DNA from 3 places in the Paenibacillus sp. FSL H8-0317 genome. Region 1 is predicted to be linked to each of the others. Evidence: riboswitches for the same ligand, from Rfam matches in the RefSeq annotation. Region 1 holds a riboswitch; each other region holds the start of a gene.

Region 1 (10,823 bases):
CTCCCGTAACGAGAAAAACCTTATCTTCTCCTGCTTCAATCACCTGTAAACGTATGGATTTCAAATCATATGTACTCATACCCATCCACCTATCCTTTTCTATATGTTATATATGGAGGAATTATGGCTTTCATGAGCTACATCGGCAATGAAAATTCTCACACTACGCATAACTTATGGATAGCCCGGGCATACCAAAGAGAACGTCATTTTGGAAAAGGAGGCCGTTATTATGCGCGTACGCCTCATTATGCTGATGGTTATCGTTATTTTTCTCGGAGGATATCATGCTCCAGTTTCATCGCGGGATGTTTCAAGCCCGCCAAGTGAATCCGTATCAGGTTCGGATTCTGCGGAAGAAGAACAACTGACATTGGGACAGTTACGTCAAAAATATGCCGATACGTTCAAAACCAATGGTCCTTCAACAAAGAAGGTTGCACTGACTTTTGATGATGTACCTGATCCACGATTTACTCCACAAGTGCTGGATGTATTGAAGAAATACAATGTCAGAGCTACATTCTTCATCGTGGGTAGTCGTGCAGAGAAACATCCGGATCTGGTGAAACGCATCATTAAGGAAGGGCATATGGTTGGTAATCACAGCTACAATCATCCTGAATTCAGTAAGCTGTCGATGAATGCCTTTCGCAAACAAATTTTACATACCGGGGATATTATTCGACGTTTGGCGGGATATACGCCGAAGATGATTCGGCCGCCTTATGGAGACATTAATGAAGAACAGCTGAGATGGGCTGCCAAACAACACTATAGCATTGTGAACTGGAACGTAGACTCTCTGGACTGGAAAGGCCTTTCAAAGGAACAGGTGAAAGATAACATCCTGTCTGCCGTAAAACCAGGCTCCATCGTTCTGCAACATGCTGGAGGCGGTGTAGGATCAAACCTGAACGGCACGATTGAGGCTTTGCCTGAAATCATTGAGGAATTGCAAAAGCGCGGATATGAACTTGTCACCTTGGACGAAATGCTGGGATTGTCAAAGGCCAAAGATTAAGATGACGATGAAGAAATAAATGAGAATATTAAAAGGGTGCTGTTCAATCGCAAGTTTGCGACTGGCAGACACCCTGTTTGAATTCGTTAGATGTAATTAATTTTCTACTTCAGAATGTACAGCTCGATATCCTGAAATCCAAATGTGCTTACGGACTGTTTGCTACCCGGGATAAAGATATCAATCCGGTGACCCTTGATTGCACCGCCTACATCACGCGCTGTGGCTACAAAAGCCTGTTTTGGCAATCCTGGATGGCTGTGACCCGTTACCAGTACTTTGGTTCCGAGTGGAATTACACTTGGATCAACTGCAATCGTACCCAGTTCAAGGTCATTTCCGAAATAATCGACTGCACCCCAGCCTCCATTTTCAGACGGATCTGCAGAGTATGCCGTTGCTTTCACGTTCACAGCTTTGCTGTAATCGAATGTTTTACCCCAGGCTTGAACCACTTTGTTATCTGCGTTAACGTCCAAGCTTGCTGTAGTAACCGTTTTGGCTTGGGTCTTGCTCCCCGTCGCCGCGGCAGCTAGATTGTTTGCCTTACCGGGAATTGTAATTTTCAAACCACCATAAATATTGTAAGGTGAAATGTCGTTGTTTGCTTTAACCAACGTGTTCATTGCTACTCCATATTGTTTTGATAAGGTGTAGAAGGTATCCCCTTCTTTGGCCACATGAACTGAATCGGCGTGAGCCGGAACGGCTTGAATGAGCATTGCTGTTGTCATTAATGCTACTGCTGTTTTGGCTATACGTTTCTTGTTAATCATGGTCTTCCTCCCTCATTGTGCCTGCGAAGTTAGTTGTCGGATTCGGATGAGGAGCCCACCCTATAGGTTCTTCATTACATTTGAAACGTTATGTACCCCTAATTCACCCCAAGCAGTGTGCTGTAGATCTTCCCCCTGCACAAATCTGCATCGTTACATCCCCCGCACTCCCTGTCCGGAAGTTTCGGCAGAGTTCAATATATCACAATTTTGTAACCTGAACTTGTAGTAATTCTTACCAAATGGTTTTTTAGCATGTAAGCATATGTAAGAGTACTGGATACTTTAGAAATATTGGACGACCCGATTACTTTACATTTGGTAACAGAATAGTTACTTTTCCGAATCCATACGTGATTATTAACCATAAAAAAATAGCGTCACCGACTCGAAGTCAGTAACGCTATTGATCACTTTCATTTAGAGTACTTTGGCAAGAAAATCACGTGTACGTGAATTTTTTGGTGCTCCAAACACCTCATCAGGTGTTCCCTCTTCTACAATAACCCCGCCATCCATGAACAGGATCCGGTCTCCTACTTCACGTGCAAAACCCATCTCATGCGTTACAATGACCATAGTCATCCCACCTTCTGCAAGACGTTTCATGACATCCAACACTTCACCGACCATCTCGGGGTCCAGTGCCGAAGTAGGCTCGTCAAACAGCATGACATGCGGCTGCATAGCCAATGCTCTTGCAATAGCGATCCGCTGCTTCTGTCCACCGGACAGCTGATTCGGGAATGTATCTTTTTTATCGTACAAGCCCACAGTGTTAAGCAGATCAGCAGCAATTTTCTCCGCTTCCTGCGTGGATTGTTTCTTCACTTTAATCGGAGCAATCGTGATGTTTTGCTGTACCGTTTTGTGTGGGAACAGGTTGAAATGCTGGAACACCATGCCCATTTTTTCCCGAGTTGCATTAATGTTGTGCTTGGGGTCCGTAATTGAAACACCTTCAAAATCGATTTCACCTGATGTAGGTTGTTCCAAGAGGTTCAGACAACGCAAGAATGTACTTTTACCTGAACCGGAAGGACCGATAACCACGACAACCTCGCCTTTGCCAATCGTCACATTAATGCCCTTAAGCACATCGTTATTTCCATAAGATTTGTGTAATTGTCTAACGTCTATCACTTGCACTCAACTTCCTTTCCAGTCGTCCCAGCAGCTTGGACAAAATAAACGTCATTACAAAGTAGATGGCTGCTGCAATCAAAAATGGACTCAAGCCTTGGTACGTAATGTTCTTGACTACACTTGCCTGATACATAATGTCCACCATACCGATAACAGAGATAATGGAGGATTCCTTGATAATCGTTATGAATTCATTACCAATTGCCGGCAATACGGCCTTGAAAGCCTGTGGCAATATGATGTAGCGCATGGCTGCACCTCTGCCCATTCCGAGGGAGCGAGCTGCTTCCAACTGGCCACGATCCACCCCTTGGATACCTGCACGGAAAATCTCCGCTAGATACGCACCACTATTAATGGAAAGCGTGATGATACCTGCCTGAAGGGCAGTGAAGTTAATGCCAAAGCTCAGGGAAAAACCATAGTAAATAATCATTAATTGTACCAGCATCGGTGTGCCACGGATCACTTCAACGTAAGCAGTACCGATCCAGCGCAAGATTGCAGCGTCATGCAAACGGAACAAACAGATGATCAATCCAATAATTACCCCGAAGATAACCCCAAGTGCAGACAACAGAAGTGTGTATCCTACACCTGTAGCATAGAAACTTTTGTACTCCCAGAATACTTGGAAAATATTTTGTGATTTGTTCGCTTTATCCGCCATCAAGAGGCTGGCGTCCGTCACCATCTGATTGATTTTATCTTCACTTTTCAGTCGCTCCAGTGTTCCATTTACTGCAGCTAGCAGCTCGGTATTACCTTTACGAATCCCGATTGCCGCTTCTGCTTGCTCTTCGTCCGGAACAGCAGCAGCAAGTCCAATGATATCGTCCAGATAACCTGCAGCAACGGTATCTTCAACGATTGCCGCGTCAATGCGTTTTGTTTGCAGTTGAAGCACGATATCGGAGATTTTATCCAGCGCAGTAAGCTTCGCTCCTGGAATACTCTGTCCGATCGTTTCCTGAATGGAGCCTTTCTGAACGCCAATCTTCGCATTTTCAAGTTCTGCCATGGTTGGATATTGGTCTTTATCCACATTGCGAACCATAATCACTTGTTTTGATTTATAATAGGTGTCGGAAAAATCGATACTTTTCTTCCGTTCATCCGTCGGCGTCATACCTGAAATCACCAGATCAACACGCCCGCTCTGCAATGAAGGCAGAAGACCGTCGAAGCCCATATCCTCAATCACAAGCTCAGCGCCAAGATCTTTGGCAATCTCTTTGGCGATCTCAATATCGAAGCCGACGATTTCATCTTTACCATTAATCACTTTATGGAATTCGTATGGTGCAAAATCGGCACTTGTACCGAGCACCAGCTTTTTACTGCCTGAATTATCTGTAGTTCCACTTGCAAGTGCCACAGGAACGGCAGTTGTCAGCAGAACAACAAAGGTCAACAGCATCATGGTGTAACGACTTATTAATTTCAACCTTTTTCTCTCCCCTTACAATACTTTGTATGCTTCTCATGTTGATGACTGAGTCATTATAAAGTACAATGCATGATTATGCAATGCATTTTGACAATACAAATCTTGACTTGTTTCTGAAAAAATAAAGCAAACATGATATAATCAATAAATTATTTTCATTTTGCATAAGGAGTTTACTAATGACATCTAACAAATCACAGATCCTGACGGTTATTGATCAATATGCTTCCCGTTTTAAAGCCATTTCATCATATATCGGTGCCAACCCCGAACTGGGGAATGAAGAGTATCTTGCTTCTGCTCGTCTAAAAGAAGAACTGATCTATCACGGGTTCACTGTAGAGGCTCCAATCCTTGGACTGGAGACAGCCTTTATCGGAACCTATTCAGCCGCCAAACCCGGCCCTACCATTGCATTATTGTGTGAATATGACGCATTGCCGGAGATCGGTCATGCTTGTGGTCACCATCTGATCTGCATGATGAGTCTTGGGGCTGCTGTGGGGCTGAAATCCATTCTGGAAGAAGTCGGCGGAACAATTAAAGTGTTTGGTACACCCGCTGAGGAGACACGTGGTGCCAAAGTTCCGATGGCGGAAGCAGGTCTGTTCGATGACTGTGATGTCGCTCTTATGGCGCATCCATATTATGCCTTCGAAAAGTCAGGCAGCTCGCTGGCTATTGATGCTGTGCAATTTGAATTCCATGGCCGATCTTCACATGCCGCTGCAAGTCCGCACGAAGGTATTAATGCACTTGATGCTGTCATTCAAACGTTCAACGGAATCAATGCATTCCGGCAACAAGTGAAAAGCACCGTGCGCATTCATGGTGTGATCAACAACGGAGGTCAGGCAGCAAATATCATTCCTGACTATGCTTCTGCGCAATTTTATGTACGGGCAGCAACTCGCAAAGAATTGAATATTCTCACAGAACGTGTGATTCAGATCGCTGAAGGTTCTGCTCTCCAGACAGGTTGTAAGCTCGTGACATCCAACTATGAAACGTCCTATGACGAGATGGTCACTAATGAAGCATTCTCAGCTGCGTTTAGTCAAAATCTGATGGAACTTGGTATCCCACAAGAAGAGATAGTGAGTGGTAACGATCATGGCTCCATGGACATCGGTAACGTTTCCCTGAAATGTCCTGCCATCCATCCTTACATTCGTGTTGTAGACGAGGTGCACACACTGCACTCCATAGCCTTCCGTGATCTTGCACTCCAAGAGCGTGCCCTGGACGGGATGATTCTGGGAGCCAAGGCACTCGCTACAACAGCCTATGACGTCCTGAGCCAGCCGGAACTGCTTCAATCCATCCTTACTGAGTTCGAGCAAGCTATTCGTTAACATTTGTTTCAGCACGTTGCATAGGGGTACCCTGAGAGGGCTTGAATTTCAAGCTTGTTCCGGGTACCCCTTTTCGTAATAATCTGTAAGTATATCCAGTAAGAAGCTGGATATGCTATGAAAAAAAGCCTTGAAAACACTGAAAATAATACATTTTATTACAGTAAATATGGTTCATTCGCTGGCTAACTTGGTTATATATTGCTATAACTTATCCTATATTCAGGAGGTGCTGTCATGCTGCTCGAAGCCATGTATCATGTCCCTCGTGACAAGTGGGCTTACGCCTATAATTCGTCTACCATACATCTGCGCGTACGAACCAAGCGCAATGATGTGCAATACGTGACTGCACTGACCGGAGATAAGTACAATTGGAACGGAACCTACAAGGAAATTCAACTGGAGAAAGCTGCTTCCGATCGCATGTTTGATTATTGGGAGGCTGCCGTCAAGCCACAATTCAAACGTCTCACCTATATATTTCGGATAACCGCCGGTTCAGAGGATGTGTTTCTTGCGGATAATGGAATTCATTATGAGACCCCCTATCCCACCGGAGGATACTATGAGTTCTCTTATATCCACGAGATCGATGTGTTTAAGGTGCCTGAATGGGCCAAAGAAGCCGTCTTTTATCAGATCATGACTGAACGATTTGCCAATGGAGATCCCAAACTGAACCCACAAGGAATACATGACTGGGGTGGCAAACCTGAGTTGGACAATTATTTTGGTGGAGATCTGCAAGGTGTGCTGGATCATCTGTATGACTTGACTGAACTTGGCGTGAACGCCATTTACTTTACCCCGTTATTTCAGGCTAATTCCTACCACAAATACGACACCATTGATTATAAAAAGGTAGACCCCCATTTCGGTGATAACGCCATGCTCAAACAAGTGACAGAAGAATGCCATCGCCTGGGTATACGTGTCATGCTTGACGCGGTGTTTAACCATTGCAGCGAAGACTTCCCTCCTTTTCAAGACGTACTCCAACATGGAAAAAACTCAAAGTATGCGGATTGGTTCCACATCAATGAATATCCGTTGCAGATTAAGGACGGTATACCTACCTACGATACGTTCGGGTTCTATGGCAACATGCCCAAATTCAATACAGCCAACCCAGAGGTTAAGGCCTATCTACTCGATGTGGCTGAGTACTGGATCAAGGAGATCAAGCTGGATGGCTGGCGACTGGATGTAGCGAATGAAGTGGACAACCATTTCTGGCGTGATTTCCGCAAGGTTGTTAAGGCTGCGAATCCTGAAGCTTATATTGTTGGTGAAGTATGGAGCGATTCCTTGACCTGGCTTATGGGAGATCAATTCGATTCCGTCATGAATTATCCTTTTGCCGACAAAGTGCTTCAGTTCTTCTGTGGTTCAATGGATGGGTATAATTTTGCCAACGAGATGGGTTCACTGATTATGCGCTATCCGCAACAAACCAATGAAGTAATCTTCAATATGCTCTGCAGCCATGATACCCCTCGCCTGCTCACCCGGTTAGGAGAAGACAAACGCCGATTAAAGTTATCGGTTGTATTTCTATTCACCTATATTGGCACACCTTGTATCTTCTATGGAGATGAGGTTGGAATTAGTGGTGGTGCTGACCCGGATTGCCGAAAATGCATGGAATGGGACCCTGCTAAACAAGACAGAGAACTCTACGATTTCTATCGTCTGATGATCGATTTACGCAAAAGCAATGAAGCCCTGCGCAAAGGACGCTTCCGTTTCCTCAAAGCTGATCCTAACGATCCCTGTATCGTGTACGAACGTGTAGATGAAAACCTCCACTTTACTGTATGGATGAATAATACTTCTCAAGATCGTACGCTCTCTCATCCCATGGAAACCAAAGACTGGAAGGATGCTTTAACGGAAGAGTCTGTGTATCCAACTGATGGCATGATGAATGTTAAGCTTGATCCCTACGGGTACCGGATTTTGTACAGGCAGCTTGATCCGGCTTAAATTAACTCATAAATCTCCTGAAGTATCAGAACTAATCTTTCATGGATTCCGATACTTCAGGAGGTTTTGTTGATTTTGCTATAACTTTGTAGCTTTTACATTGCCATTTGAGTCAACAATAACTTTCCAGCGTGTAGAATTAGGTCCGACAAGCACGAGATCGTTGACCACTTGATAGACAATACCATTATTGTCTTTGACCATGTCGATCACTACATTTTTCCCATCCGGAAAAGGGTTCGAACCGAATAAATATCGGCCAGTAGCATTTGCGGATACAATTAACACGTTATCTCTTATTATGTTATTTTCAACAATATGATTTGCGTTATCCAGGTGAACTGCCCACCAGCTCCCATCATATTTCATACGATTTCCCGTAATGACATTGTTGGAGCCACGAACTTTAAGTGTCGTAGTTTTGCCTGAAATTGAATTATTGGTAAACGTAACACTATGATTAACACTGACCATCCGGTCAGAATTTGCTATTTCAAAACCAGGTTGTATAATATTATTCGAAGCAATAACACCATTACCTATATCCATCGCGATTCCTGCGTTAGCAATATAATTTCCTTTTATAATGATATTACCGTCTGCGACAATGCCCCAATGGTTTCCATTGGGAATGATAATATTATCTGATATGATCCCGATGTCCATACCATCAGTTCCTATACTACTTCTTGCTTCAATAGCTGATGTGGAACTTGTTTTGGAAATCGTGTCAATGAGATTGCCTTGAATAACAAAAACATGATTGGGTACACCTCCCGGGTTATATTGTGAAGGAAAGAAAGAAACAGAAATAACAGAACTGTTCCTGATATCATTAAAAACATTCGAAGTAACAAATGCGCCTCTGAAGCCAATAAGCCCTATTCCAAAAGCAGTTCCAATGACGCTGTTGGCATGAATATGCATATTTCTTGACCCAGTTTCGCCACCTTCATTGTTACAGGTTATGCCTCCACCAACTTTGGGTACATTCGTACCCTGTAATCCTGCTGTAAAAGTAGGATAATCACTATCGGTTGATAGCACAGGAGTATGCAAATAATTGTTTGTAATACATACATTCCAAGTCGCTTTAATCAAGATTCCATCTCCAAGGAATCTAAAACAGTCATTTTCACTTATGATCACAAAAGCTAAATTGCTCCTCACGGCGATGGGCTCTTCACCTAAATGATGAAGTTTATTGTTTCTGATAACCACGTTTCGGGATGGACGATCTTGACTACTTGGACCATTAACTCCAATTCCATCAGTAAATTTGCTAATATCATTATTTTGCAAAATAACATTGCTTGAATTCTCTACATGTATTCCTGTTCTTCCTTTACTCCAACCAGCTTGTGTAGTCCGAATTAATGTCAAACCACTCACTTCAATATGGTTACTATCCTCAAATCTCAATCCCTGATCAGAAACCTCAAATATCGCTCCCGGAAGGGCTCTAATGATTACCGATCTTCCAGTAAAAGTATAAAACCATCCTGACTTCACCACTTTATAGTGCCCTGGTGTAAATAACAAAACGTCGCCTTCATTGGCTGAGTCAAAAAAAGCTTTGATCTGAACTGACTGATTACTCCCATCTCCAGGAGCAAAATCCCTTACATTAATCGTATTTCCGGTCGTTAAGGCTTGCACAGATGCGATATTTCCCATCACTTGACTAAACATTTCATTCAATTTTACAGGATCAAATTTTTGGGCACTACTCAATGCCTCCATATGTGGATTGTAAGCGGAGGTGAAATTAATGTGATTGTTCACTTTACCAACTCTCTTTCATTAAGTTTTGAATGAATCACATTTCATCTGCAAAATACAAACGGAAATGTTACTATTCCCCGACATAAGCCTGCAAAACAGCCGCAGTAGAATACTGCGGCTCATTAGAGTGATAATATTTATTCGGACGATGTAGCAATACCACGGTAAATATTCATATACTCATCGGCGGAGACATCCCAGCTATAATCCCCGTTCATTGCATTTTTCACAATCTTCTTCCAGTGTTCTGGCTGTTTGTAGATCTCCTCCGCACGTCGAATGGTATTCATCATGTCATGTGCGTTAAAGCTGGTAAATGAGAAACCATTTCCTTCACCGCTAAACTCATTGTATGCCTGCACAGTATCGTTCAGACCACCTGTTTCTCTTACGAGAGGCACACTGCCGTACCGCAGAGCCAGCAACTGACTAATACCACATGGCTCGAACCTGGATGGCATGAGGAAGATATCACTGCCTGCATAGAACCGACGGGATAACCCATCGTTGAACTTGATCTGGGCAGACATTTTGAGTGGATAACGATTCGCGGCTTCACGGAACCAGTGTTCATAGGACTGCTCCCCTGTTCCAAGTACAGCGAATTGAATGTCATCATAATACAACAATTCATCCAGGATGCGGCAGACCAGATCAAGTCCTTTGGAATCCACAAGCCTTGTGACCATGACCATAAGAGGTGCATCTGGTCGAACAGGCAATCCAAGTTCCTTTTGCAGCTCGATTTTGTTTTCCGTTTTCTTGGACAGACTTGTTCTGTATTTCACCGGGATCTTGGTGTCTGTAGCCGGGTTGTAGCTCTTGGTATCAATGCCATTTACAATCCCACTGAATCGATCTCCAAGTGAACTGAGCAGTCCGTCCAGACCGTATCCGTAATAAGATGTTTTCACTTCCTGTGCGTAAGTTGGACTAACGGTTGTCACATGGTCAGCGTACACAATTCCAGCCTTCAGGAAGTTGACATTACCGTAATACTCGGCACCATCCACGGTGAAATATCGATCGTCCAGCTCCAGGATTTCACTGAATAACTGATGCGGGAATACCCCTTGATACAACAAGTTATGTATGGTGAATACCGTTCGCATATCACTGTAGAATGAATCCTGCCTGTAGTGTGCTTCGAGCAGCAAAGGAATCATCCCTGCATGCCAGTCATGACTGTGCAGCACGTCAGGCTTGAACTCAATCTGTGGCAACACTTCGAGCACTGCACGGTTGAAGAAGGCGAAGCGCTCGCCATCATCCATATATCCGTACACCCCATCACGCCC
Region 2 (10,823 bases), 2.6 Mb from region 1:
GTTTTTCCCGACCCGGTCCCTCCTCCAATGAAGATGTTATATTTGCTCCTTACCAACTGCTGCAATAATTCTGCCGCTTCTTCATGCAGGGCTCCCTTTTCAATCAGATCGGACATCTTCATCGGTTCACTGGGGAATTTACGAATCGTCATCGTGGGTCCTTTCAAGGCAATAGGAGGTAACACGATATTAACCCGTGAACCATCCTTTAAACGGGCATCTACGATTGGAGAAGACTCATTCACAATCCGGTTTACCCCGGATACAATCATCTGGATGATATCCTCGAGCCGTTCCCTGGACTCAAATTCAAGGGTGATCTGGCTGACTTCACCTTCCTGCTCCACAAAAATCTCCTTGTGACTATTGATCATAATCTCGGTAATATCGGGATGATCCACAAGTGGCTGCAAAATATCCAATCCACGAAAAGAATCAAACAATCGCTGCACCAGCGTATGACGCTCTCCTGAGGTCAGATCATCCAGCTTCGGGTCAGTGAGAACTTTGCGTTCTATCCCCTGCCACAGTTCATCATCTCCTGCTGAAGAGGTTAAATCGAGGCCAGCCCTGACTTCCCTGCGCATCATCTGAAACTGTTCTTCACGATCCAGTATTCGATTCGATGACTCCATCATAGTGCCCACCGATCCTGCTTCTGAATTCGTCCCGTCTGCTTCAATTCTTCTTCGCCACCCTGTACCAGCATGGCACATAATCTCTTCACTTCACGTTGGAAGATCGGAGAACTAAGCATGACTTCTTCCTGACTGAGTTGTTTCCAAGAAGGGATGTAAGGCAACACTGCATCCAGATGCAGATCAGGGTGTGGGAGTGCATTGACGACATTGTCCCGATATTTGTTAACCACAAATCGTGAACGATCCAGCATACTTTCGTACAGGTCTGGCTTCGTACGCTCAGCATGCTGTAACCATTGTCCCCATCGATGCATGGCAGATATATCATCCTCAACCAGCCAGACAAATGCATCTGCTGCATCCAGCACCCCTTCACTGCGCCCATCCCAACCGGAATCCCCATCCAGAATCAGCACGTCATACTGTCCACAATCCGTTAAATAACGAAGCAGATTCGACGTATCCTCACGAGTCATTTGCAACAGTTCTTTCCGATTTGATAATGGCCAGAACACATCGGATTTCAGTGCTTCATGCCGGACCACATATCCATCTACGCCCTTCGATTGCACCTGTAACTGCTTACCGGATTCCTTTCTGCCCACCTTCAGATCGTATAACAGACGGGACAATCCCGTCTCCGCATCCGGGTGACGCTGCCCACTTCTAGTGAGTCCCTTTTCCAGAAACGGGAGCGTACTGTCCAGCGTCTCCAGATTCAGATAGAGAACAGCATATCCTGCAAGTCCCAATTGCTTCGCCATATGCAGGGCCACTGCCGTTTTGCCACTTCCACCTGAAGCGGATACTACACCGATGGAGAGAGTCTCTTGCCCCGGATGGTGAACCTTCTTACGGCGTGGCTGCCGGCAAGCATGCATCACAGCATCCAGCAAAGCAGGCAAGGGTTGGTATTTCATCAGCCGCTTGGCCTCATCCACCTCCTCCATCCCTTCACTAAGCATTAGCCAAGGTACACCTGATACTTCTCCCCCGTTATTCAGCCAGTCATTCAGAAACTCCGGTTCCGCAATAACCAGATCCGGTAATTCTCTACCTTCTTGCTCTTTCATGTGATCCCTGAACGAATCTTCTTGGGAGAATGCCGTGAAACGCACATGTAGACCAGCCGAATTCCCCTGTACATAATCAAGCCAGGCGCTAATGTAATCTCTATCCTTTGAAACCAGAACAACCTTCAGTACAATCAATTTCTCCTTCCCTCCCTGTCAAAAAGCACAAAAAAGCACCGTCCAATAACCGCATAAGTATGCAGTATATGGACGGTGCTTCCGTCACGTGCTATGAATGTATGGATAATATAGCATACAATTTCTGGGGGAGCAAGGGATTTATTCTAACCCTTTTTCCCTTAAGAGTTGTACGGTGAATCGAACTCAATAATGTTACGGTCCGGATCAAGCACAAAGATCTGCGCGAATCCAGCCACACTGTCAGGTCTCGCTTCATACTCAATTCCCTGCTGCTCCAGCCAGGCTATAGTCCCTGAATAACTGGTGACCCAGATCGCAAAGTGACCGTCTGTAGTATCAATCCCAGCCTCACGTAACGTGTGACCCTCCGGGTGCTGTAACAGATGAAGCTGCTGGCTACCGATGGCATACCATGTACCTGTGGAGCGGAAAGGCGGACGTTCAATCTCCTGCATGCCTAATAACCCCGAATAGAATTTCTTCGCGATTTCCAGATCACGTACAGCCAGACTAACATGGTGGATGTGTGCATATTCAATCATCTTTTATCTCCCCTCTCTACTTCAATATGACTATACTATAACACCTTGAACCCTGACCATAATCTCCGCTAAACAGAAAAACACCCCTGATTCTAATCCGGTAAACCTCTCGGCTCACACAGATCTATCTCAGAGGTGCCTGTTTTATTTAGCGCTATCCAATGCTTCTTGTGGAATCTTAATCTCTTCCACTTGATCCTGGTTAGAAAATGTACTGTTCATCTTCATGTCCATCGTCATTTTCTGTCCATTCTGTTCCATCTCCATGACCATGGTTACGTCCGTACTTGCAGGCAGATAGGTTTCTTTGTTGATCATGTATTTCATCTTCATGCTGGTGATATTCATCTGATCAAGCATGGCTTGCATCTGGGCATCCGATCCGTTCTGCTCCATCACGGCTTTCGCCAGTTCCTTCACATTATCACCGGATACGTCCGCATTAATCACATAATTGTCGCCTTCTTCGGTCACTTCAGTATCTTCTTCAATCTTTTTGAATTGCTCCAATTCACCTTCCGGATTCATGCTTGCCTTCATCTGCTCAATCAGTTCCTTGGTTTGAGCTTCAGGAATCGCAACCCATTGATCCCCAACTTGAGAGTAGATTTTATCCGAAGTGATATACTGCTTCACGTTCTGAGCTTCCTGTCCCGACATTTCCATTTTCATCTCTTGATAGATCATCATTGGATCTTTGATAATATCCATCTTGAGCGATGTTTTAACCTGTTGATCCTGGGACTGTTCCCCAGCATCCAGTTTCAGATTCTGATCAATGTTTGCTTCAGTTGTGAAGCTTTTCATTTCTTTCGTTGCTGCATTGGTTTTGGTAATCAATTCGTCCAGAGTAGGAACCTTTGTTTCCTGCTCCGCAGGTGTATTGCCCTCGTTAGATGTTTCGTTGTTAGTCGCTGGCGGCGTTGCCGTATTATCTGTATCGTTACCGCATGCTGCCAAGCTCACTGCTAATAATGCCCCGATAAATAATGTAGTCCACTTCTTCAAGTTGTTTTCCTCCCAAAATAGATATGATCTGTAGTCATTACCCAATTATTTCCGTTATTAATCACACTCACAAAAATCGATCTTTGATCTCCGGTGTAGGCAACATACACGCTTCATCCTTGCCAAACCAGCGATAACGGTTGCGAGCAACCCAGTTATAGACTGCATTACGAATAAATCTCGGCACAATAATGAACACATATAACAACGGATAAGGAAACTTCAGACCTTTGGCCAATCGCAGTGCGGCGGTTGAACGTGTATAGTATTTTCCATTTTCAATCAGAACAAAGGTGTCCATGCTGTCTGTCGACAGATTGCCCTTCGCCAGCAGTCCCTTGGCTACATCCGATTGGAGCGATGCAAAATGATATTTCCCTTCCGGGTCACGCTTGATAATCCATTTGGTTAAGCCCTGGCAGAAGTGACAGACGCCATCCACCAGTACGATCGGATGTCCCTGATGCACATCTGTTTGATTTGCTGTCATATTGGCTGCCTCCTATTGTTGCGGTTAGAGTAACTTACCCAATCTGGACCTTCTTGTTCACTAATTCTAAATTTATTTCTGGATGTTGTTCAAAAAGACTGAAAACCGTTCTTTTTGAACACACATTAATGAGAAATATAAAGAAAAAGAGCGCAGGCATTGTGCCCACGCTCGTATCTGTCCGACAATTACTCCGTAACTGCCTTTTCCATCCATTGGTCATCGATCATCTGTTGATGCAGGTCACTTGCCCACTGGTCCATACATTTGCAAATAAAATCTTTGCGACATACTGGACAAGGCGTTTTCTGCAGACGGCTGATATTGGTCATCTTCCATTCCGGGGAACGGGTGTAGAATACACGGCATTTGGTACCGTCTACCAAATTCATTTTGAATTCATACAATCCGTCTTCCTTGTTACCATAAGCTAATTCTAAATCTGCAATACGCGGTCTATAAGACATGGATATCACCTGTTTAATTCAAATTTGGTTCATGCAATGACACTACTCAGTACTAAGTTATATTAAAGAAAATTCAGATCAATGTCAACTCGCGCATGTCTACCCGCCAAACAGAATATCCAGAATAGTCCCTACCTGCCCCTGTTTTTTCCCTTTCAAGACATCCGGATCAAATACTTCAACATACCCGCAGGAAGCACAAGCCACGAACAAGTAGTGATTATGCTGTATATCGAACATCTTGCTCAGGCCTGCTCCTGACATGGAAACTTCCTTAATGTTACAATCCGTGCCTCTGCATTTCGTACACACAAATCGCCGCTCAATCATCTCTTCAATACTCATCTTTGTTCCCCCTTTATGGAATGTGTAGCATGAAGTGGGAGTGCAATTATGTAAAATAGTACGCGATCTGGCATCTAATCTCCTGCATCATGTCCTAATATGATAATCAACACAAAACCCTGCCGATTGCCAGCAGGGCCTTGTAGTCGAACATCAGGTATCTGGGATACCCTGCTCTATATGTTCCCTTTACTTGCCGGGAGTCAAATCTTAGACAACGTTTAAAACAACATCAATGTTGCCGCGTGTTGCTTTGGAATATGGACAGAAATCATGCGCCTTGCGGGCCAGTTCCTCTGCTTGGCTGTGATCTACACCAGGCATGCTAACGTCCAGACGAACAGACAGCTGGAAACCATCATCCGCAGGGTCTTTACCAATGGATACGTTACTTGTAACGACCACATCCTCCAATTTCACACCTGCTTTGCGTGCTACATTGGCGAGGGCACTTTCATAACATGCTCCATATCCAGCGGCAAAAAGCTGCTCAGGGTTAGTACCTTCACCACCGGAGCCACCAAGCTCTTTTGGCATTTTCAGATCATGCTTGAGAACGCCATCCGAAGAAGTCACGGAACCTGTACGTCCACCTTTAACTGTCGCTACTGCTGTATATAAAGCTTCCATTAAGAATCTCTCCCTTATCCATATAGTTTTTATTGCCTTCCTTTCAATTTAAACTTCTGGCTCATTTTGAAACGCAATTTTGTATCTTTATCAGCTTTTACAACTTTATTATTTTCATGCATTTCAATGCCATGGCTGTATTTTCCCCACGGTTGGGTAATATACGAAGGGACATCTACAAGCTGGAACCGAAATTTTGTGCTGATACATAAAAGTTGCACTAGACAAAAACAATTGAAGGAGTACAATGTAACAATAAACATAAAAATTTAGATATATCATGAGCGGGTTGTCCCGCATATATTTCCAAATCAATAATTCAAAGTCAGGTGATTATCGTATGAGTAAAAAAAATCCGTTCAACGCTCCTTCAAGAGAATCATTGTCTACTGCGGGCATGCCCCCTTCCCTTGGAGAAGCACATAGTTCCATGAAAGTTCCGCAGAATGCTGCATGGTGGAAGAAATTCCTCGCCTTTGTAGGCCCAGGATACCTTGTTGCCGTAGGTTACATGGACCCCGGGAACTGGGCAACAGATATCGCAGGCGGCTCACAGTTCGGGTATACCTTGTTATCCGTTATCCTGTTATCGAACCTGATGGCCGTTGTCCTTCAGTCGCTGGCTGGCAAGCTCGGCATCGTCACTGGACGGGATCTGGCTCAAGCCTGTCGTGAACGATTCAGCATGCCTGTTGTCATGATGTTATGGATACTGTGTGAGCTTGCCATTGCAGCCACCGATCTGGCTGAAGTCATTGGTTCTGCCATCGCGTTAAAGCTGTTATTTAACGTCCCCATGTTATACGGCGTTATCATCACCGCAGTTGATGTACTCCTGATTCTTGTACTGCAAAACAAAGGCTTCCGCGCTCTGGAAACTCTCGTCATTGTGCTGATGGCAACCATCGCCCTCTGCTTCGGGATTGATCTGTTTCTGGCGAAACCGGATATGGGCGGTGTTCTCCATGGTTTTGTACCCAATGTTGAGATTCTGCAAAACCCGGCTATGCTCTATATTGCCATTGGTATTATCGGAGCAACCGTGATGCCGCATAATCTGTACCTGCATTCTTCCATTGTCCAGACCCGTCAGATCGAACAGACCCCACAGGGCAAAAAAGAAGCCATTCGGTACTCGACCATGGATTCTACAATCGCGTTGACACTGGCCCTGTTCATCAATGCAGCCATCCTGATTGTATCTGCTGCTGTATTCCACAGCGCTGGTATGACGCAGGTTGCCGAGATCGCAGATGCTTATCATCTGCTGACACCTCTATTGGGTACTACGGTTGCAAGTATTCTGTTCGGTGTGGCGCTGTTAGCATCAGGTCAGAACTCTACCCTTACAGGTACACTTGCTGGGCAGATCGTTATGGAAGGTTTCCTGAACATTCGAATTCCGGCTTGGCTGCGCAGACTGGTCACACGTCTGATCGCCATCATCCCGGCGGTAATTGTGACAGCCATTGCAGGAGAACATGGCACAGAAGAACTGCTCATTTTGAGCCAGGTCGTGCTGTCGCTTCAATTGCCCTTTGCTGTAATTCCCCTGGTGATGTTCACAAGTGATAAAAAAAGCATGGGTGCATTCGCCAACAAATTGTGGCTCAAAATCATCTCATGGGTCATTGCCGCGATTATCGTTGTGCTGAATGTATATCTGATCATTCAGACGATTCGGTTATTCTAATCTCGTTCTCATCGACAAAATACTAAAAAGGCTGATCAACTCCGGTATGCTATACCCAAGTTGATCAGCCTTTATTGTTGCAATACAGCAAGGTGTTTTCTTTTATAGTAAAACTCAAACTCCAGTAAACAATCATCTAATCCTGATTTGGTATCAGTAACGGCAGGAGTTGATCCAATGAATCAACAGTCCAATCCGCACGTTGGTCATCAGATAGTTCTGGCTGGAATCTTCCGTAACCCTGCATAATTCGAATCGTACGCATGCCCAGCTTCAGAGCAGGTATAATGTCGTTATCGATCCGATCGCCGATCATGACGGCTTCCTCCGGTTCACAACCGGCCTGTTTCAAGGCCACAGCGTATAACTCAGGGTCTGGCTTGGACACTCCTTCTTCAGCCGAACATGCCAGAACATCAACATACTTCCGCAAGCCGTAGCTCTCCAGTCTCTCTTCCGTTCCAGGACTCTGATTGGCAATAATGCCAATGCGATAATGCCGTGACAACTGCTGAAGGACGTAATCCGCTGATGGAAAAGGACGTTCAAGATCTTTTTGAAATTTCAGCTTGTCCTGAATCTGCTTCTGGTGTCCGTCGTCTTCAACGAATGTGCGAATCGCCACTCTCATCGGCCATTGCTCATATCTCTGGTAACAGTTCGCGAACAGTTCGCGTACCGCCTCAATCTTCACCGGATACCCCAATGCACAGACTTCGCGGACGAACTGTCCGATAATATCATCAACCGGCTCCCATTCATCCACCAGTGTATCTCCAACATCAAAAAACAACCATTTCAATCCACCTACATCCGGCACGCCAATTCCTCCTTGTAAGCCACAGGTGATTCCTGATCCTAATCGAGTTCAAAAAGTCTGGTTTTCAGTACCGAGAAGATGGAATGAAGCTAGAAATGGAGTAGCGGAGCGTAGGGAAAACTACGTGAGCAACGGACATTTCGGCTGAATTTCATATTCGATGCTGATGATGCCACAAGGCATCCTTCGTAATCAAAAGCGGACTTTTTGAACAACCTCTAAAACCATAAAAAAGAAGACTCACCATCCTGCATGAGTCTCCTCAAACTTCCGTTTATCGATACATTCAATTATAACAGGCACCTTACACCTGAGCAATCACAAGCGATGGCATTAACCATTGAGGAGAAAGCCAACTTCCCCATTGAGCGAATATACGATCCGGTCTGCGCCCATGCCCCGATAGATGCCCTTAGGATGACTCTGCTCCGTAATAACGCACAGGGATTTCGATGTCCATGAACGGCAGATCTGTAAATAACGACAGGTCAGATTCAGGCTGTTCTCGAAAATAAACACGTTGCCTACGCTGCCCTGCGGCAAAAACCATTTTTGAGCTGCAGCCGTGTTCATGCGAATGACATGTTCTACTCCGATTCTACGGAGTCTGCGCTCTTCCCCTGCACTGTTGGTTAGAACGGCAAACGGCATTTTTTTGTACATCAGCAATTTAATAAATTTGCGTCCTGCTTCATTTGGAGCAGTCACTAAGATCATCTCAGTATCCATCATTCGTTCCTCCCTTGGCGTGAAAAGACAACAAAAAAGAAGCGTGGGGGACCAAGGCCTCCCGAACGCTTCTTAAATAATCCATGGCGAAAACACCATGAACCAGCGTACGGCTTGTTGCCTCTCCCTTTAACGCTTACGAGGTTAGCTGACGGATTCGGGCGCGAGAGTCGCCCTATTTCCGGCTGTCACCGGAAAATTCACCCCATGAATGCCACTGTCCTGGACAGCGCATTCTGTTGGTTCCCCCGTTTCCCATTCATCAATGAATGGAAACTCAGCGATTAAAACATCGTTCGTATATCTTAAGGATAAGATCGAGCGATATTATCGTTTGTTTCGTTTTTCAGGTACAATTTAGTTTAAATTGAAATTACGTTATGAATCATACACCCGCGCCATGTCGGTGTAAAGTCCGCCCAGATCACCGAATCGGCAGATTTTTGCCAATTCCCATCCGTAATAACGCTTACAACAAAGTTATACTCCATCTATCTCTTCAAGGCTATCTAATTCTCACTCTGGCGTAAATCACTTCCCAATTCATTCACGTATTCTGCACAACTTGCCTGTTTTGATTCTTTTAACACCACATTAGTTTTGCAATATTTAATTGTAACCAATATAATAGAAGATATAAGAGTAAATAAATGGAGGCGATTTAGATGACAGTCTACGATTACAAAGTGAATACACTTCGCGGTCAAGAAGTTGAAATGTCCGACTACCGTGACAAAGTGTTACTGATTGTGAATACGGCAAGCTCATGCGGCCTTACCCCTCAATTCAAAGGTCTGCAAGAACTGCAAGACAAGTTTCAAGATGCTCCATTTGAAGTGCTTGGTTTCCCAAGCAACCAGTTTGCACAGGAAAAAGGATCTTCCGACGATATTGCCGAGTTCTGTCAGATGAATTATGGCGTGAGTTTCCCCATGTTTGAGAAAATTGATGTGAACGGCTCAAGCGCTCACCCTCTTTTCCAACACCTTAGCACAGAAGCTCCTGGCCTGCTCGGCTCCAAAGCAATTAAATGGAATTTCACCAAATTCCTTGTGGATCAGAACGGACAGGTAATCAAACGTTATGCTCCCAAAACAACACCGGACAAGATTGAAGAAGATATCAAGAACTTGCTGCAAAAATAATACATTGGCCACCCGTAGCCGGAAGGTAGAGCACCATTGCCCCGGTAATGGATGGCCTTTTTTTTCTCAACTCTGATGTCAAACTGTTCAAAAAGACAAAAAAAAGAAGCCTTCCATTAATGGAAAGCTTCTTTTTAATCGTTCATATGATGCGGTCGAGAGGACTCGAACCTCCACGGGCATACGCCCACTACCCCCTCAAGATAGCGTGTCTGCCATTCCACCACGACCGCATGTCGTAAATAATCGGCAACAGAATTGATTATACCGGGTCCAGAACCAAAAGTAAAGTATTTTTTAATACTACTTTTTCAGCTAGGCAATTTCATCAAAAATCGCATAATCTCGTCATCTTTACCCATGAACTGCATATCATTAGATTTGATCCCCTCTTTTCCGGCTTGAGCTGATCTTATTGATTCATTTATATATAGTCCTTCCTTATATATAGTCCACCCTGCACTTCACCATATAAATAACACAACAAGTTATATAAAATAACACAATATTAAATCCCAGATTTAATTCATTAATTTTCACGGATTCTATTGACAAAAAGCGGACATTTATGGGATGATAACTATCATATAATTCGGATTTTTAAACACAAAGCAAACAAAAAGGAATGTAAATGTCACTTTAAGTGACATTTAACGAACACAGGAGGCGAATGATTGTGAACCGTGGGAATAAGCTGCTCGATTATGTCAAACTGCTTGATTCCTCTATTCAGGTTGGAGGGTTCACCCATTCCTTCGGCATGGATATCCATATCAGGGAGGGTACCATTCGTAATGCTGAAGATCTCGAATCATTCATGCGTTGTCAGTTGCATCCCAGCATTGTTCGTCTTGAAGGTATGGCCATTAAAGGCATCTATACCGCAGCAGATCACAAGGATACATGGCGGATAGCTCTGATCGACAAGCTCGTCCATGTTCAGCGAACCCCTGGAGATCTCAGAGAACAAGCTGCCGCGATGGGTAAACGATTGATCAGACTCGCACGCGCTCTGCACCCCTGGATTGAATTCAGCCAGCTCGAACAGATCTTTGCCAAATACGATTCGGTTGGCTGCCTCTCCACTGTTCACGCCTGG
Region 3 (10,823 bases), 1.8 Mb from region 1:
AAGGAGTGTGTATTCCCATGTATAAGCTGCTGACCGCTTCGGTAGCCTTGCTAATCAGCTTCCATTGCCTTCTCATGCTGCCCCATGTGGCTTATGGAAAAGCAGCCCTGTCCCAGAACAGTCCATCCATGCTGCCAGTGACCGATGGAGATGCATATCGCTCAAGTCATCATGCCTTTGCAGCACCAGTTATCCTGCTCGATGTAGGCCATGGCGGTATTGACGGAGGTACGTCAGCCCAAGGTGTGTTGGAAAAAGATATCAACCTGGCCATTAGCCAAAAGGTCTATCTGCTGCTTCGCAGCAAAGGTTATGCCGTTATCATCAATCGACTTGGTGATTATGCACTTAGTGATGAGAACCGCTGGCTGAACAACCGCTCCCGTCATACCAGAGATCTTGCCCAACGTAAAAGCCTTAGCGAAGAAGTAAGTACAGATATCGTGGTCAGCATTCATGCGAACTGGAGTCCCCGATCGAATGTACACGGCCCGGTGGTACTACACCAGAAGGAAGGCAGGAGTTATTTGCTGGCCCAATCCATTCAGGATGCCATGAACAAGTTGTACGGAACGGAGCACAGGATCGTATGGGGCAAGCCCTTTTATTTATTGAATTACGTGAAACAACCTGCCGTTATCGTCGAAACCGGATTTTTGAGCAATGCGACAGATCGAGTCAGAATGAGTGATCCCGCTGAGCAAAAACGAATCGCCCAGTCCATTGCCAATGGCATTATTTATTATCTGTCGGTAGTGTAGGAGCAGAATGCCATTGCCACACATCTCGAACCAGATCACCGATTCCCACAAATTGAACCTGATTTTGCAGACGGGAGACGGATTCACGAATGACTGCGGATGTGTTCATCCCCGAATGACCGACATGACCAATGACAACACAGATATTCTTATCGATCGCACGCTGTGCAGCCAGATCCAGTTGTTTGCGAATGTGTTGCTTGGAGTTTTGATCATCCAGGAAAATGTCATTACCTACAGGTGGCATATTTTTGGATACAGCCAGTTCCCCCACTACGGAGCGAAAGTTCGTACGGCTGTCTACAAAGAAGAGGCCCCGCTCATTGCATACATCGAGCACAATGGACATGATGCGTTTGTCCGAAGTAATTTTGGAACCCATATGATTGTTCATGCCAATGGCGTGGGGCACATCATCAATCGCTTTCTCCACGCGTGAGCGGACTTCTTCATCTGTTAGATTGGATGTGATTGCACCCGGGCCCAGCCATTCAGGTCGTCCTTTCTTGGGTTCCATGGGCATGTGCACAATCACATCCATCCCCTTTTCATGTGCAGCTATCGCATCTTTCTTCGTTGTTGGCAAAAAAGGCATGACCGCTACCGTTAATTTAACTGGCATCGCCAGGATCTCTGCCGTACCCCTCATGTCATTACCAACATCATCGATGATAATCGCTAACCGTTTGTCATTCGATGGGGACTCTGAAGCTGCCGCTGTAGGCCCTCCTGCCGATATGCCTGCGTAAAACACAATCAAAAATGCCATGATACCTGCAATGAATCGATAATTCTTTCTCTGTTCATTCATCATGATTCCCTCCCCGTAACTTCTGTGATCTCATTGTTTGATAATGAAGGGAGGATTATGTAAGCCAAAGCCTTCCTTAATAACAATATCCCCGCCATTGGAGACCTCTATCTCAAACGAAGATCCCCATCATTCCTATTTTCTTCTTTGCATTCAGACAAAAACTGTCATTGAACAGTTAGAGAATAGAGATTAATTAGAAAAAATACTGTAATTTGTCAGGTTTTCAGTTTAGGAATTATTTAGTAGAATCAACAAATGAAAGAGGTTATGTGCTGCATTTCTTTCCTATGATTTATGGAAGGAGGTTTTGAAAGGGTTTACATAAAATAAATGCCAGACAATCCGCTATTCTTGTTTGTTATCCCTGGTCGCGGTTTCTCTATGTAACCATTTACTATTATCGAGGAGGATGAAAGTAGTGAAATTCAAACTAAAAAAGACGATTAATGTTCTTTTGGCCTGTTTAACAGCTCTGCCTTTGATGTTAACCCCGACAAATGTGTCAGCAGCCAGCGATGCCAACATTAATTTGTCCTCGGAAAAACAGCTAATCAAGGGCTTTGGAGGCATTAACCTTCCTGCCTGGATTGGTGATCTGACTCCCGCTCAACGTGAAACTGCTTTTGGTAATGATCAGAATCAGTTAGGCTTCTCCATTCTCAGGATTTACGTCGATCCAGATTCTAATAACTGGTACCGTGAAGTTGCCACAGCCAAACGGGCTATCGAAAAGGGTGCTATCGTATTTGCATCCCCATGGAATCCTCCAAGCAGCATGGTTGAAACGTTCAACCACAATGGAGACACAAATGCCAAACGCCTGAAATACGACAAATATGCCGCCTATGCGCAACATCTGAACGACTTTGTAACCTACATGAAAAATAACGGCGTAGATTTATATTCCATTTCTGTGCAAAATGAACCGGATTATGCTCATGACTGGACCTGGTGGACTCCACAAGAGATCCTTCGATTCATGAAAGAAAATGCCGGGTCCATTCAAGGTACCAAAGTCATGGCGCCTGAATCCTTCCAGTACTTAAAGAACATATCAGACCCAATCCTGAATGATCCGCAGGCGCTTGCCAACATGGACATTCTGGGAGCGCATACGTATGGAACACAGATTTCGAATTTTGCCTACCCTCTCTTTAAGCAAAAAGGAGCCGGTAAAGAACTGTGGATGACTGAGGTGTATGTTCCGAACAGTGATAACAACTCAGCAGACCGCTGGCCTGAAGCATTAGACGTTTCCTATCACATGCACAATGCCATGGTAGAAGGTGATTTCCAGGCCTATGTGTGGTGGTACATCCGCAGACAGTATGGTCCGATGAAAGAGGACGGTACCATAAGCAAACGCGGGTATAATATGGCTCATTTCTCTAAATTCGTTCGTCCAGGCTACCTGCGAGTCGATGCAACGAAAAATCCGGATACGAACACATTTGTCTCAGCCTATAAAGGTGATAACAAAGTCGTCGTTGTGGCAATTAACCGTGGAACTTCAGCCACAAGCCAAAAATTCGTTCTGCAGAATGGTAATGCCTCCACTGTGTCCTCATGGATTACAGACAGCGGTCGAAACTTGGCAAGCGGAACCCCGCTTACTGTATCCAATGGAGCCTTCACGGCACAGCTCCCACCTCAGAGCGTAACAACGTTTGTTGCCAACGTTACTGGCGGTAATAGCGGCGGGAATACAGGCAGTGGCACTACGTATGAAGCAGAGACCGGAACCTCACTTACGGAAGCTGCCATTGAAACAATCTACCCCGGTTACACTGGCTCCGGGTATGTTAACTTCAATGCGATGACTGGTTCGGCCATTCAATGGAACGGCATTAATAACACTACAACAAGTACCAAAAACGTAAAGTTTCGTTATGCGCTGGAAAGCGGCACTCGGAACCTCGACATTTTTGTGAACGGAACCAAAGTCATCAGCAACGAGCCCTTTCCAGCTACGGGAAGCTGGTCCACTTGGGTTGAAAAAACAATACAGGTCCCCATGAACACGGGGACCAATACATTGAAAGTGGTTACCACTGGATCGGAAGGACCGAATATTGATAGCGTTAATGTTACCGCAGCACAATAAACGTTCCGTATGGCTGATGGAAGACATTTGCTGAACGTGCAGCTAAGCACTAACCTCTTGGATACTCGAGTCTAAAGTTAGTGTTATATCAAAAAATGCAAAAAAATACTCCTTAAGCGTTAGCTTAAGGAGTATTTTTATTAGATGCGGTCGAGAGGACTCGAACCTCCACGGGGGGTTAGCCCACACGGACCTGAACCGTGCGCGTCTGCCAATTCCGCCACGACCGCATATTGTATCTCCGTGATCAATATCGGCGACAAGAAATAATATATCATGTGGAATCTATCATGTCAACAATGAAAATAATTACAATAAAGCCCGAATCGAAACAGACGTCCATTTCGATTCGGGCTTTACCTTTAACTGCTAATAGTTTGGTTCATTATAACGGAAACATAATACAAATTACAGCTTGGAAGGCCAGTTACCGTACCAAGCATAACCGCCTCTTCTTTCTTTATCAATATCACTTAGTTTGTATTTAACGACCCCGTCACGACCAATAAAGATCGGTTTATCCGTTCCCACTTCGTAGAAACGAGCCCAGATCGGTGCAGCTTTGGAATCAGCGATAATTTTGCTGTCTCCGTTTGCTCTTTCATACTTGTAACCCGTAATCTTCACTTTGTTAAACCATGCTTCAGCTCCCTTAATGGATGCCGTAATTTTAGCGGTAGCAGGTCTGGTTTTCAGGAATTTAACAATCGTTACACTCTCTCCAGCCGTCAGTGATGGTACTTCATAGATTCTTGCGCTTGCCGGTTTAAGAGAACTGGAATCATGTTGTTGTCCCCATGCTGTCAGCTTACCGCCTGAAACAACCTGTGTATTCAGAATTGCATCTACACCTTTGGCAACTGAGTTTTTACTGCGGTTAGCAAGAGTGCTGTCGATAAACGAGAAATCACCTTTACGTGTCGCTACTTCATCCAACATGATCATTACATTAATCATGGCATCATCATTGTAAGTGATGTGCTTGTGATATCCGGAGCTTTGGTAAACTTGTGGCCATCCGCCGTTTGAATACTGCATGTTGATCAAAAAGTTAATTCCTTTGATTGCAGCTGTGGAGTAACGCGGATCATTCGTCTTTTTAAATTCCTTCGCCAATCTTCTAATTTCTGAGTATGTAGCCTTGTTGTCGATCGTGGACTTCGCCCACTCTCCACTTGTCTGTTTATAATCTTTTCTCCAACCTCCATCCGGCAGCTGGTTCTTCAAAATATCAGAAATACTCGCTGTAGTACCCGATGCATCCGCAGCAGATACCGTCCCTACAGGGAGAACTGCCATTCCAACTGCCGAGAACACCATCGTGCATGCCAGGACAAAAGTAATTATTTTCTTCGCTTTCAAATGTAACACTCTCCTATGTTCGTTTTTATAAATCTTCCACTTTTACTTACCTATGATACGCGTCCCCAAACCTCCTTTATTTGTATTTATCACATAATAAAATCAATTTTAATCCAATATGTGGATTGGATAATCAGATAATATGCAAAAAATCGATTTTTGTCAATATATGCAACTTAATGAATATAATCTCTCTAATTCTACATAACGGGATAGTTCTTTTAACTCATGACAAACCTATTTATTTATCCAAATTCGTCTTAAACGAATCAATAATGACGTTTTTGTCATGAATGATACCCAAACTTGATCCCTTCTTTCATATAAAAACCTTAATTCCGCTAACATTGAGGTATTACGAAGGGTTTTAAATAGGTTTGACAATTACGCATTTATGCAATATAGTTTCAAATAGTTACAAAAACTTAATTATTCATTGCCGAGTTTCATGTTTGAAAACGGGGGAACCAATTTGGGTGAATTATTCTTATACATAGGAAATATAGGGAACCTTCTACCGAACCCTTAGCTAACTCCGTAGGCATCGAAGGGAGAACATTGATTTTGAAAAAACTGATTATCTCCATTTTTGGAGCAGCTGTATTATTTACATCCGGGGCAACAAGCACAGAGGCAAGCAGTATCAACTCCGTAGTGAACAACATGACAGGTATACCTTACAAATGGGGTGGCACAACTGTAGCCGGCTTCGACTGTTCTGGTTTTATGAGATATCTTTTCAACAAATACAGCATTGAATTGCCACGTACTTCTCAGCAGCAAGCCAAAGCAGGTACGCCTGTATCCAAGAGCAATGTTCGGACAGGTGATCTGGTGTTCTTTAATACAACAGGCAAAGGCATTTCACATACAGGTGTATATATCGGCGGCGGACAATTCGCTCATGCCTCCAGCAGTAAAGGTGTAAGCATCACAAAGTTATCGAATCCATACTTTAATGACCGCTATGTAACAGCACGTCGGGTAACTGGACAGTTTATGTATGATAAAATGTTGGGTAAAATGTAATTCACATACAAAAAGGCATCGGTTATTAACCGGATGCCTTTTTTGTACTTAAAAATGTATGTTGCATTACTTACTAATGCAGCGCCTTCTGCACTCGCATCGCACCCTGAGACAGTGCATGTCCTCCTCCAACAGCTCCGGCCACCGCAACGGTCTCCATAATCTCCTGATCTGTTGCACCCTTAGCACGGGCTTCTTCTACATGGTAGAAGGTACATACCTCATTGTTGGCAAACAATCCAATCCCAAGCGCAATTAGCTGTTTTGTCTTCGCATCAATCACGCCAGGTTGGAAACATTCTCCGGTAAACTCATGATATGACTTCACCACACCTGGCAGTACATCGCTTAATGCTCCAATCTGATCCTTGTAGGCATGAACTTTATCATTCATCAATGTCATCGCTTGTAGCACACCCTCTCGGCTATAGTTACAGATCTTCCTCACTGTACCTATCTTCTCTCCCGAATGAGTCAATTATGCCAAGAAATCATGGTAATTCCAAACATTTAACGCTCATGGCTCTGCCATAATTATAAGCTGTTACTCACTAAGTGGACTCTGGCGCGGCTCGCTGAACAGCTGATAGCTGTAACCTCGGTCCAGCTTAACGACACGTCGATTCTGACGACGGATAAGTACCTGCTCGCCATCCCAGGCAACCACAATCCCCTTCACGTCGTTCGATTCCAGCTCGTCCCGTACTACTCTAACTTTCTCACCTGACAGACGCAGAGCGTCCAATTCTGTATCACTAATCATCTTCATGGCTCCTATATTTCAAATTTATTTACAAAAAGAGACCTAAATGAAAAGTCATTTAGGTCTCACGTGACTGTATTGGACTGTCATGTCATTCGAAATTATGTCCCGACTGAAAGTTACCGCTGCGCGTGCTCTTTGCTGTCGTTCTTCTCAAACCAAAAATCAAGCACTTTGGCGGACATCACACGTTCTTCAAGGTACTCCACTTGATGCGGTGTAAATTGTTCTTTCCAAGAGAAGGACAACTCTTCGCACAAGCCTACAATCGTCAGTAATTCTGACCAGGCAACATAGCGTTTGTACCAGAAAAATTGAGGATGTTCAATCATATAGGGATAAAGGTCATCGAATTCCGTATGTTTACAATCCAGGGCACGTTCAAAATGAACTTTCGATTCCGCCAGCTTATCATTAAAAAATTGTTCTGTTGCCAGTTGGTTCCCCATGGTGTTGCCTCCTCTCCCTAACATAACCCCATTATAAATGAAATCCGCGGTCATGCAAAGGCATAGTTCAAAAAATAGGCCCTATTCCTTTAAAATGTCACATTTCGTTATCGTCAAATTGTACCGTACCATCGTTCAGGGAACGAATGCGTACCAAGGCTTCCACCGGAATACCCTGTTCACGAATTGTGCGTGCTCCTGCCTGGAAACTTTTCTCGACCACAACGCCGAATCCAACGAGTTCCGCACCGGAACGCTCGATAATTTTGATGACGCCACGAGCGGCATCTCCATTGGCAATAATATCATCAATGAACAAAATGCGGTCATTCTCATGAATGAACTCGCGGGATACCATAATATCAGTTACAATTCCTTTGGTAAAGGACGGTACACGTTCACAGTAAGCATCAGGATCAGCCAGAAGTGTTTTTTTGCGACGGGCGAATACAAGGGGCACCCCAAGTTCATAAGCTGCGGCAAACGCAACCGGAATGCCTGAGGATTCTACCGTGATTACACGAGTTACTCCACTTTCACGAAAACGGGCAGCAAACTCACGTCCCATCTCCATCGTTAATGCAGGATCAATCTGGTGGTTCAACAGACCATCCAGCTTTAAAACTTGATCCGAGATAACCACACCTTCTTGTAAAATTCGTTGTTTCAATAATTCCATGATTTGACCTCCCAAGCCTATCCTATGAGGTAAAAGTATCATATATCTATCTATAAGTTCAAGCGAAATTGCCTGGGCGCTGTCCTTGAGACACAATTCAAGCCAAAGCTCATTATCGATTGTCATGACTTTCGTGGGTCAAGCATACCTTGTACCATGGTACCCGCATGTCCAAACTATACAGGGGCCTGAGAGGGGAAACACATGAAACAGGCATTTCGGGTGCTGCAGATCGCATTTACATACATCGGAACGGTTGTTGGAGCTGGCTTCGCTACAGGGCAGGAAATTTTGCAGTTTTTTACCCAGTATGGCAAATGGGCCACCGTCACCATAGGCTTATCCACCATGCTCTTTGTCTGGTTAGGTACCAAAATGATGCTGATCGCTCACGATACCGGTTCCCGCTCTTATGAGGATCTGAACAAACATTTATTCGGCCACAAGGCGGGCAAATGGATCACCTGGGTGACCCTTCTCATTCTCATTGGCGTGAACAGTGTCATGCTTGCCGGAGCAGGTTCCGTTTTTGTTGAACATCTGGGTTTGCATTATCAGACAGGTCTGATCGTCACACTTGTAGGGTCATATCTGCTTCTCGGTCGAGGCATTCAGGCCATCCTACAAATGAATAGCATTGTCGTGCCCATGATGCTCCTGTTATCTCTGCTCATGATCACCAGTACCATCCATCATCCAGGTGCTTCCCGATTCATCACACTGACGACAGATTCAAACCCTATTCAAGTGTGGCTGTCTCCACTGTTGTATACTTCATTCAATCTGGTGTTGGCTCAAGCTGTTCTTGTGCCTGTAGGTAACCAGATTCGTAGTCGGAATGTGCTGAAGTGGGGTGGAGTATTGGGTGGAATTGGCGTAGGTTTCATGCTGATGGCAGCTCATTTTGCCATGTCAGCCCAAATGCCCGGCATCATTCAATTCGAAATCCCGATGGGCAGCATTGCCTTTCAACTTGGATGGGCAGTGCAATCTGTATATGTATCCCTTATTTTCATGGAAATATTCAGTACCTTTGTAGCCGATATCTATGGAATGACCTTGCAACTCAGCCAACATATACGTGTCCATCCCCGTTTCATTACATTAACCATTATGATGTTGTGTTACTCACTCAGTCAGTTTGGATTCAGTTCCCTGCTGTCCATCCTTTACCCCATCTTTGGAAGTATGGCATTAATCTGGGCTGCCAAATTGGTACTGAACCGCTGGGGCGCCTTTCGTAGACGCAACAATATATAAATCTCACGGTCCATGTACTTCATGAATATGAGCATCTGTTTGCCTCATAACCACAAGTCATCGCAGGTACTCTTTCCTTAAACATGACAAAAAGCCGCTGTTTATCACAGCGGCTCGCACTTTTTGCTCTACGTTTTAAGCTTTGCTAGGAAACTGTAGATACATCTTTTTTAACTCATTGACCGATCTGCCAAGCGAGTAATGTGTTTTGGCTTTTTCACACGCCGAACGGGCAAGTTCATAACGATAAGCCGGGTCCAGCATCACTTTTTCAAGCGCTTCAGCTAATGCAGAAGGATCTTCTGCCGGTACAAGCAACCCATTGCTACCGTTCTCGATCTGTTCAGGTATTCCACCTACATCCGTACCCACAAGGGCAAGACAACTCAGCGCCGCTTCAGCGAAGACAGAACCAAATGCTTCTGCCCGTGAAGGAAGTACAAAAATATCAAAGAATGGCATGAATTCCTCAGGGTGCAGTGTATAACCATAGAAAATGGTCTCATTATAGATCCCTAATCGTTGCGCCAATTCTTCCAGATCAGGACGAATCGGTCCATCTCCAATAATATGTAACACATAATCATGACCTCGGCCCTTCAGTTCCGCACAAGCTTTGAAAAGAATATCCAACCCTTTTGCCGGAACAAGCCGACATACCGTGACCAGTTGTGGTATCGCATTATCATGAGGAATCGGCTTAAACCGCTTCTCATCAAATCCATTGGGAATCACACCGATGACATCAGGTTCCTTCACGTAGGGAACCAGATAACGACGGAACGAATCCGACACCGTTAAGAGGCGCTCTGCCTGGTGTTCGAGCTCACCATATATCGCAAGCAGGAATCGATGCTCCGGTCCATCCGTTTCAATGCGTCCATTAAGGATTAATTCTCGTTCATAACTGGAGTGTATCGTCTGAATGAGGGGTGTATCCGGGAAAACCGTTTTCATCGCAAGTCCTGCAATTGGGTGGTGGGCATGGATCAGATCATAGGGCTTCTGAATACGCAGTTTGGTCCACCATAGATAATCACGATAAGTTTGAATATATTTTTGGACAACAGGACTATCCTGATACTCCGTCCAATCAAACGTTTCGAACTGAACTTCCTCTCTGCCCTTATTGCGAATTCGCTTTGGCAACGAGAATAGATCCATTTCCCACCTCGGGGTTGTAAATCTCTCTTGCATATACGGAATCATAGAGGATACACCTCCGGGCTGCTCCGGAGGAAAGAAAAGCGCCTGCAGCAATCTCACCGTTAGTTTCCCCCTTTCTAACTTACGTACTGCTCTACTATCCATTATGACATAGGGAAGCCGGAACATCTATATTACGATAACTCGTATATACAACATATTCATGAAACGTTCCCCTCAGAAGTAAAAGCTTTACCACTCGCGCTTGTCGTCAACATATTCATTGGATAACCAGAATCTCAGCTCCGTAGCTCCACGGGCTTCTCATATGTACTGTAACCATCGGTCTCTCCCAAAAAAGTATACCCGTTCCGCGTGTAAAAGGCGTTCAACGTAGCATTGCTCGCTCCGCAATCTAACCGAACAGTATGTTTGCCTTCAAAATGTATGCCGCTG

What was found. Region 1 has a riboswitch for cyclic di-AMP ahead of MHB43_RS18680 (3D domain-containing protein). Riboswitches for the same ligand answer to the same signal wherever they lie in the genome.
Region 2: another riboswitch for cyclic di-AMP. It lies ahead of MHB43_RS07320 (hypothetical protein); the one in region 1 lies ahead of MHB43_RS18680 (3D domain-containing protein).
Region 3: another riboswitch for cyclic di-AMP. It lies ahead of MHB43_RS11265 (C40 family peptidase); the one in region 1 lies ahead of MHB43_RS18680 (3D domain-containing protein).

Annotation. Positions count from the first base shown of each region.
Region 1 covers NZ_CP150294.1:4,201,978-4,212,800, forward strand. Annotated here, with positions in the region: gene MHB43_RS18670 (hypothetical protein) at 1-79, opposite strand, end outside; gene MHB43_RS18675 (polysaccharide deacetylase family protein) at 233-1,024, shown strand; gene MHB43_RS18680 (3D domain-containing protein) at 1,129-1,800, opposite strand; cyclic di-AMP (ydaO/yuaA leader) riboswitch at 1,803-2,000, opposite strand; gene MHB43_RS18685 (amino acid ABC transporter ATP-binding protein) at 2,221-2,943, opposite strand; gene MHB43_RS18690 (ABC transporter substrate-binding protein/permease) at 2,930-4,366, opposite strand; gene MHB43_RS18695 (M20 family metallopeptidase) at 4,576-5,751, shown strand; gene MHB43_RS18700 (alpha-glycosidase) at 5,989-7,740, shown strand; gene MHB43_RS18705 (right-handed parallel beta-helix repeat-containing protein) at 7,819-9,525, opposite strand; gene glgA (glycogen synthase GlgA) at 9,663-10,823, opposite strand, start outside.
Region 2 covers NZ_CP150294.1:1,623,867-1,634,689, reverse strand. Annotated here, with positions in the region: gene MHB43_RS07370 (CpaF family protein) at 1-635, opposite strand, end outside; gene MHB43_RS07365 (ParA family protein) at 635-1,852, opposite strand; gene MHB43_RS07360 (VOC family protein) at 2,014-2,397, opposite strand; gene MHB43_RS07355 (DUF6612 family protein) at 2,542-3,405, opposite strand; gene MHB43_RS07350 (thiol-disulfide oxidoreductase DCC family protein) at 3,473-3,895, opposite strand; gene MHB43_RS07345 (hypothetical protein) at 4,084-4,362, opposite strand; gene MHB43_RS07340 (zinc ribbon domain-containing protein) at 4,462-4,707, opposite strand; gene MHB43_RS07335 (organic hydroperoxide resistance protein) at 4,918-5,337, opposite strand; gene MHB43_RS07330 (Nramp family divalent metal transporter) at 5,735-7,030, shown strand; gene MHB43_RS07325 (HAD family hydrolase) at 7,167-7,850, opposite strand; gene MHB43_RS07320 (hypothetical protein) at 8,184-8,582, opposite strand; cyclic di-AMP (ydaO/yuaA leader) riboswitch at 8,698-8,872, opposite strand; gene MHB43_RS07315 (glutathione peroxidase) at 9,245-9,724, shown strand; tRNA gene MHB43_RS07310 (tRNA-Leu) at 9,875-9,957, opposite strand; gene MHB43_RS07305 (urease accessory protein UreF) at 10,401-10,823, shown strand, end outside.
Region 3 covers NZ_CP150294.1:2,372,056-2,382,878, reverse strand. Annotated here, with positions in the region: gene MHB43_RS11290 (N-acetylmuramoyl-L-alanine amidase) at 18-761, shown strand; gene MHB43_RS11285 (divergent polysaccharide deacetylase family protein) at 736-1,530, opposite strand; gene MHB43_RS11280 (carbohydrate-binding protein) at 1,985-3,679, shown strand; tRNA gene MHB43_RS11275 (tRNA-Leu) at 3,825-3,909, opposite strand; gene pelA (pectate lyase) at 4,088-5,050, opposite strand; cyclic di-AMP (ydaO/yuaA leader) riboswitch at 5,469-5,600, shown strand; gene MHB43_RS11265 (C40 family peptidase) at 5,606-6,070, shown strand; gene MHB43_RS11260 (carboxymuconolactone decarboxylase family protein) at 6,144-6,473, opposite strand; gene MHB43_RS11255 (hypothetical protein) at 6,615-6,833, opposite strand; gene MHB43_RS11250 (hypothetical protein) at 6,953-7,282, opposite strand; gene MHB43_RS11245 (xanthine phosphoribosyltransferase) at 7,380-7,961, opposite strand; gene MHB43_RS11240 (hypothetical protein) at 8,166-9,221, shown strand; gene MHB43_RS11235 (glycosyltransferase family 4 protein) at 9,357-10,487, opposite strand; gene MHB43_RS11230 (GNAT family N-acetyltransferase) at 10,667-10,823, opposite strand, start outside.